DNA from 3 places in the Ligilactobacillus cholophilus genome. Region 3 is predicted to be linked to each of the others. Evidence: a T-box and tRNA genes for the amino acid it is inferred to sense, from the RefSeq annotation. Region 3 holds a T-box; the other regions hold tRNA genes.

Region 1 (2,233 bases), 420 kb from region 3:
AATCAGAGGGTCGACAGTTCGAGCCTGTCACGACTCATAAAAAAATAAAAAAAGTTCTTGACAAATCTAATTGATCAAGTTAAACTATAGTAGTTGTGTTAAGCAGCACGCCGACTTAGCTCAGTTGGTAGAGCATCTGTCTTGTAAACAGAGGGTCGGAGGTTCGAATCCTCTAGTCGGCATTATGCGGAAGTAGTTCAGTGGTAGAACACCACCTTGCCATGGTGGGGGTCGCGGGTTCGAATCCCGTCTTCCGCTTGTATAAATTCGCCGGGGTGGCGGAACTGGCAGACGCACAGGACTTAAAATCCTGCGGTGAGTGATCACCGTACCGGTTCGATTCCGGTCCTCGGCATTTATATTTATGCACCCATAGCGCAACTGGATAGAGTGTCTGACTACGAATCAGAAGGTTGTAGGTTCGACTCCTACTGGGTGCATTTATCGGGAAATAGCTCAGTTTGGTAGAGCACTTGGTTTGGGACCAAGGGGTCGCAGGTTCAAATCCTGTTTTCCCGATAAGAGAATTAGTTCTCATATATTTTATCGCGGTGTAGCTCAGCTGGCTAGAGCGTTCGGTTCATACCCGAGAGGTCGAGGGTTCGATCCCCCCTGCCGCGATTGGATCATTAAGAACTTGGACCTTTAGCTCAGTTGGTTAGAGCAGACGGCTCATAACCGTCCGGTCGTAGGTTCGAGTCCTACAAGGTCCATTAATAATTTTATTATTAACTTTCATCTCATTTGGAGGATTACCCAAGTCTGGCTGAAGGGAACGGTCTTGAAAACCGTCAGGTCGGGGCAACTCGGCGCGAGAGTTCGAATCTCTCATCCTCCTTATAATTATCGCGGGATGGAGCAGTCTGGTAGCTCGTCGGGCTCATAACCCGAAGGTCGTAGGTTCAAATCCTGCTCCCGCAATTTTGGTCCGTTGGTCTAGTTGGTTTAGGACGCCTGCCTGTCACGCAGGAGATCACGGGTTCGAGTCCCGTACGGACCGTTTATGGCTCGGTAGCTCAGTCGGTAGAGCAAAGGATTGAAGCTCCTTGTGTCGGCAGTTCGATTCTGTCCCGCGCCATTAAAACTAAATATGCGGGTATAGTTTAGTGGTAAAACCACAGCCTTCCAAGCTGTTGTCGCGAGTTCGATTCTCGTTACCCGCTTATATGGACCTGTAGCTCAGCTGGTTTAGAGCGCACGCCTGATAAGCGTGAGGTCGATGGTTCGAGTCCATTCAGGTCCATTTGGAGAAGTACTCAAGTGGCTGAAGAGGCGCCCCTGCTAAGGGTGTAGGTCGGTAACACGGCGCGAGGGTTCAAATCCCTCCTTCTCCGTTTTGATTCTTCTATGACCCGTTGGTCAAGTGGTTAAGACACCGCCCTTTCACGGCGGTAACATGGGTTCAAATCCCGTACGGGTCATTTAAATAAATATTTCTCGTAATTATCGCGGGATGGAGCAGTCTGGTAGCTCGTCGGGCTCATAACCCGAAGGTCGTAGGTTCAAATCCTGCTCCCGCAATTTTGGTCCGTTGGTCTAGTTGGTTTAGGACGCCTGCCTGTCACGCAGGAGATCACGGGTTCGAGTCCCGTACGGACCGTTGTGACTTATAATGCATCGCCTTGAGCGGTGTTTTTTTTTGGTTAAGTTTAAGTCAATAATCTTTTAAAATAAGTCAATAATCTTTTAAAAGATTATATAATTATGTAAATTTATTCAAATTCTATTAAAATATTTTGACTTTTTAGTGTAATTAAGGGTATATATAAAGTAGGAATTTATAATTATATAGAGGTAAAAAAATGCGTAATAGAAAAGACAGAATTGCTAGTAAAAGAAAACTAGAACATATGCAAAAAATGAAAAATGTAAAAAAAGCAACAACAGCTTTAGGTACATCATTAATGGTAGGAACTGCAGGTTTTCTATTAAATAATAAAGAAGTTCATGCTGATTCTACATTGCAAATGAACGATAAATCACAATCATCTAGTGATAAAGTAAGTTCTAGTAGTTCATCAGAAACAACAAATGTTTCTTCAAGTGCAGCTGGAGCACGAGTTACTGGTGAAGTTATTTATTCTTCTAGTTCATCAGATGATCAAACAAGCTCATCATCAAGTTCATCATCAAATGTTGAGAATGCATCAAGTTCATCATCAAGTAGCATAGTTAGCTCAAGTTCTTCTGCGGTTGAATCTAGTTCAAATTCATCAAGTAGCGAAGTAAGTTC
Region 2 (2,233 bases), 300 kb from region 3:
CAAAACATCAAAGACTTTTTTTATTATTGATTATTTTTCTATAATCTTCTAATAAAAATGAATTTAAATGGTTGTCTTGTTTTCATAAATAATATCTTTTTATTAATTTTTACTTAAAAAATCCTAGATTATAAAGATCTAGGATTAAAGACTAAAAGTTAAAATATAAAAGTATACAACTCATAATTCAAATTTTTATGTGTTTTCTGTGTGTTTTTATGTGTTTACTAGTACTAAAACACATAAATTTTACTTATTAATATAAACATAAAAGCCTAATAAAAAAGGATTCTTTATAATTAAGAATCCTAATAAATACCGGTGATCGGGGTCGAACCGATACGTCCTCAACGGACACTGGATTTTGAGTCCAGCGCGTCTGCCAATTCCGCCACACCGGCATAATCAGATATGGTAACGCCTTTAAAATCCAAGCATTCAATTAAAGGCGGTAACCGGATTTGAACCGGTGATAAAGGTTTTGCAGACCTCTGCCTTACCACTTGGCTATACCGCCATCAAAAAGGAACAAATCCTTAAAATTGGGCTAGCTGGATTCGAACCAGCGCATAAAGGAGTCAAAGTCCTTTGCCTTACCGCTTGGCCATAGCCCAATAAAAAAGGGCGATAGATGGGATTCGAACCCATGCGTGCCGGTGCCACAAACCGGTGTGTTAACCAACCTTCACCACTATCGCCATCAAAATAATAAGCAGGGATAGTAGGAATTGAACCCACACCGACGGTTTTGGAGACCGTAGTTCTACCTTTAAACTATATCCCTATAATAAAAATGGAGGGGAGTGGATTCGAACCACCGAACCCGAAGGAGCGGATTTACAGTCCGCCGCGTTTAGCCAGACTTCGCTACCCCTCCGTGGTGGCGCGGGACAGAATCGAACTGCCGACACAAGGAGCTTCAATCCTTTGCTCTACCGACTGAGCTACCGAGCCACAACTACATATTAATGATAACATATATTTTGTTAAAACACAAATTAAATTTAAATTAATTTGCAATGGAGGATACAGGGTTCGAACCTGTGACCCCCTGCTTGTAAGGCAGATGCTCTCCCAGCTGAGCTAATCCTCCATAAATGACCCGTACGGGATTTGAACCCATGTTACCGCCGTGAAAGGGCGGTGTCTTAACCACTTGACCAACGGGTCAGAATTATCTTACGGAGAGTAAGGGATTCGAACCCTTGAAACAGGTCATTACCCGTTTACATGATTTCCAATCATGCTCCTTCGGCCAACTCGGACAACTCTCCATAATATATCAAACTCCGGCAGGCGGACTCGAACCGTCGACACCCTGATTAACAGTCAGATGCTCTACCAACTGAGCTATGCCGGAATAATTAAGCACGGCGACTTCCTACCCTTGCAAGAGGCGTTCCTCTAACTACTATCGGCGTTTTGAAGCTTAACTTCTGTGTTCGGAATGGAAACAGGTGTATCCTTCAAGCCATCATCACCGCACTTTGTGCTTTTGAGAAAACCTTGTTCTCTCAAAACTAGCTAATAATTTATTCTTTTGACCTTCACCGCTTTTTTAACCTTTGGTTAAGTCCTCGACCGATTAGTAATGGTCCGCTCCATGCATCGCTGCACTTCCACTTCCATCCTATCTACCTGATCATCTCTCAGGGGTCTTACTTCCTTACGGAATGGGAAATCCGATCTTGAGGTGAGTTTCGCACTTAGATGCTTTCAGCGTTTATCTCATCCATACATAGCTACCCAGCGATGCCTTTGGCAAGACAACTGGTACACCAGCGGTATGTCCATCCCGGTCCTCTCGTACTAAGGACAGATCCTCTCAAATTTCCTACGCCCGCGACGGATAGGGACCGAACTGTCTCACGACGTTCTGAACCCAGCTCGCGTACCGCTTTAATGGGCGAACAGCCCAACCCTTGGGACCGACTACAGCCCCAGGATGCGATGAGCCGACATCGAGGTGCCAAACCTCCCCGTCGATGTGGACTCTTGGGGGAGATAAGCCTGTTATCCCCAGGGTAGCTTTTATCCGTTGAGCGATGGCCCTTCCATACGGAACCACCGGATCACTAAGCCCGACTTTCGTCCCTGCTCGACTTGTAGGTCTCGCAGTCAAGCTCCCTTCTGCCTTTACACTCTGCGAATGATTTCCAACCATTCTGAGGGAACCTTTGGGCGCCTCCGTTACCTTTTAGGAGGCGACCGCCCCAGTCAAACTGCCCACCTG
Region 3 (2,233 bases):
GTAATGATTGTGAATACATGAGTTATGTGGGAAATTTACTATTAAAGCCAGAAGTTCAAAAGTTGTCTGAATATCAGCAGCATCATTATGAAAGCAGATTAGATCATGTAATTAATGTATCCTATACTTCATATAAGATTGCTAAAAAATTACATCTTGATGCACGTGCAGTTGCAAGAGCTGGACTTTTGCATGATCTGTTTTATTATGACTGGCGAGATACAAAGTTTGATTTAGGAACTCATGCATGGATTCATCCAAGAGTTGCTGTAAGAAATGCAGAGAAGATAACGACTTTGAGCCCTAAAGAAAAAGACATCATTATCAAGCATATGTGGGGAGCAACAATTGTTCCTCCTAAATATCCAGAGGGTTATATCGTAACAGTAGTTGATAAAATTTCGGCGGTTGAAGAGTATAGTCATCATCTGCTTGATCGGGCAGAAAAAGTAATGCATGTTCATGAATAAAATAATTTAATTATCTTAATTTAAGACTGCGATTTAATCACAGTCTTGTTTTGTGTAAAGGGTGATTTTAGCATGACAAATATCAGTAATGAAGAATTTAAAATATGTCCTAAATTTAGTAAAACTTTTAGCATTTTAGGACGAAAGTGGAATGGCTTAATTATTGAAGTTTTGCTTAAAGAAGGACCTCAACGATTTAAAGATATTGCATTAAAAGTTTCTAAATGTAGTGATAGAGTTTTAGTAGAACGTTTAAAAGAATTAGAAAATGAAAATATAGTAAAAAAAATAGCTTTTGATTCTTGTCACAATATGTACCAATTGACTGAACGAGGTAAAGACTTGAAAATTGTGATGGAAGCTATTCATTTGTGGGCAGATAAATGGTGCAATGCAGATAATGCAAAATCATAAATAAACTTGACGTTTGTTGTTTAAAAAGTTAAAATTCTATATTAGGAAAAGCGTAGACGGAAAATAGTAAGTCAGAAATTAACTTTTAGTGAGAGCCTGATAGTGAAAAGGGCTTAGTTGATATTGACTGAATTCACTTCCTGAGTGATTACTGGGAAATTATCGAAAGTAATCCGGTATTAGGCCGTTATCTAATTAAGTGTTGTTTATGTAATTATAAACAAAATAAGGGTGGTACCGCGAAGACCTCGTCCCTTTTGGGATTGAGGTCTTTTTTTACGCAATTAATTAATGTGAAGGGAATGAAATAAATGAGTTTACAAACACGACTAACTGAATTACGAGATCAGGGATTAAAAGATATTCAAAGTGCAGAAAACTCAGAAATGATTAATGACATTCGGGTTAAACTTTTAGGGAAAAAGGGATCTATTACTGAAGTATTACGCGGAATGCGTGAATTAGATAAAGAAGAACGTCCTAAAGTAGGTGCATTAGCAAATAAAATTCGTGATGAACTTAGCAATGCAATTGTAACTCGTCAAAATGAAATAGAAGCTGAAAAGATTGCCAAGAAATTAGAAAAAGAAAAAATTGATGTTACACTTCCTGGTGTACCAGTCAAAGAAGGACAAGCTCATGTTTTAGCTCAAATTATTGATGAAATTGAAAAACTATTTTTGGGATTAGGTTTTCAAATAATTGAGGGACCAGAAGTTGAAGAAGATCACTATAATTTTGAAATGCTAAACTTGCCGCCTGATCATCCAGCAAGAGATATGCAAGATACATTTTACATTACAGATAAAACATTAATGAGAACGCAGACATCACCTGTTCAGGCACGTACATTAGAAAAACATGATTTTTCAAAGGGACCACTTAAAATGATTTCTCCAGGAAAAGTTTATCGTCGTGATACAGATGATGCAACTCATTCACATCAATTTCATCAAGTAGAAGGTTTAGTAGTTGGTGAAAATATTTCTATGGCTGATTTAAAAGGTACTCTAGAATTAGTTGCTAAAACAATTTTTGGTGAAGATCGTGACATCCGTTTGCGTCCAAGTTATTTTCCATTTACAGAACCATCAGCTGAAGTAGATGTTTCATGTTTTAAGTGTGGTGGCAAAGGTTGCCAAGTATGTAAGCAAAGTGGATGGATTGAAGTATTAGGTGCAGGAATGGTTCATCCAAATGTATTACAAATGGCTGGAGTTGATCCGGATGTATATGGAGGATTTGCTTTTGGATTAGGGCCAGACCGTTTTGCAATGCTTAAATATGGTGTAGATGATATTCGTGAATTTTATTTAAATGATTTAAGATTCTTAAATCAATTCTCTCAA

What was found. The T-box of region 3 lies ahead of pheS (phenylalanine--tRNA ligase subunit alpha). A T-box ahead of a tRNA ligase gene usually reads a tRNA of that ligase, here a tRNA-Phe.
Region 1: it encodes a tRNA-Phe, which carries the amino acid that the T-box ahead of pheS (phenylalanine--tRNA ligase subunit alpha) is inferred to sense. The anticodon was not compared.
Region 2: it encodes a tRNA-Phe, which carries the amino acid that the T-box ahead of pheS (phenylalanine--tRNA ligase subunit alpha) is inferred to sense. The anticodon was not compared.

The regions. Positions count from the first base shown of each region.
Region 1 covers NZ_CP127832.1:254,153-256,385, forward strand. Annotated here, with positions in the region: tRNA gene QPK35_RS01345 (tRNA-Lys) at 1-37, shown strand, start outside; tRNA gene QPK35_RS01350 (tRNA-Thr) at 110-182, shown strand; tRNA gene QPK35_RS01355 (tRNA-Gly) at 187-258, shown strand; tRNA gene QPK35_RS01360 (tRNA-Leu) at 270-355, shown strand; tRNA gene QPK35_RS01365 (tRNA-Arg) at 367-440, shown strand; tRNA gene QPK35_RS01370 (tRNA-Pro) at 446-519, shown strand; tRNA gene QPK35_RS01375 (tRNA-Met) at 548-621, shown strand; tRNA gene QPK35_RS01380 (tRNA-Ile) at 640-713, shown strand; tRNA gene QPK35_RS01385 (tRNA-Ser) at 747-838, shown strand; tRNA gene QPK35_RS01390 (tRNA-Met) at 848-921, shown strand; tRNA gene QPK35_RS01395 (tRNA-Asp) at 926-1,000, shown strand; tRNA gene QPK35_RS01400 (tRNA-Phe) at 1,006-1,078, shown strand; tRNA gene QPK35_RS01405 (tRNA-Gly) at 1,093-1,163, shown strand; tRNA gene QPK35_RS01410 (tRNA-Ile) at 1,169-1,243, shown strand; tRNA gene QPK35_RS01415 (tRNA-Ser) at 1,247-1,334, shown strand; tRNA gene QPK35_RS01420 (tRNA-Glu) at 1,350-1,421, shown strand; tRNA gene QPK35_RS01425 (tRNA-Met) at 1,448-1,521, shown strand; tRNA gene QPK35_RS01430 (tRNA-Asp) at 1,526-1,600, shown strand; gene QPK35_RS01435 (muramidase family protein) at 1,803-2,233, shown strand, end outside.
Region 2 covers NZ_CP127832.1:966,444-968,676, forward strand. Annotated here, with positions in the region: tRNA gene QPK35_RS05085 (tRNA-Leu) at 317-401, opposite strand; tRNA gene QPK35_RS05090 (tRNA-Cys) at 447-517, opposite strand; tRNA gene QPK35_RS05095 (tRNA-Gln) at 543-614, opposite strand; tRNA gene QPK35_RS05100 (tRNA-His) at 624-698, opposite strand; tRNA gene QPK35_RS05105 (tRNA-Trp) at 714-784, opposite strand; tRNA gene QPK35_RS05110 (tRNA-Tyr) at 795-877, opposite strand; tRNA gene QPK35_RS05115 (tRNA-Phe) at 879-954, opposite strand; tRNA gene QPK35_RS05120 (tRNA-Val) at 1,021-1,093, opposite strand; tRNA gene QPK35_RS05125 (tRNA-Glu) at 1,099-1,170, opposite strand; tRNA gene QPK35_RS05130 (tRNA-Ser) at 1,183-1,274, opposite strand; tRNA gene QPK35_RS05135 (tRNA-Asn) at 1,288-1,360, opposite strand; rRNA gene rrf (5S ribosomal RNA) at 1,369-1,485, opposite strand; rRNA gene QPK35_RS05145 (23S ribosomal RNA) at 1,566-2,233, opposite strand, start outside.
Region 3 covers NZ_CP127832.1:669,592-671,824, reverse strand. Annotated here, with positions in the region: gene QPK35_RS03540 (HD domain-containing protein) at 1-470, shown strand, start outside; gene QPK35_RS03535 (winged helix-turn-helix transcriptional regulator) at 543-884, shown strand; T-box leader at 929-1,143, shown strand; gene pheS (phenylalanine--tRNA ligase subunit alpha) at 1,196-2,233, shown strand, end outside.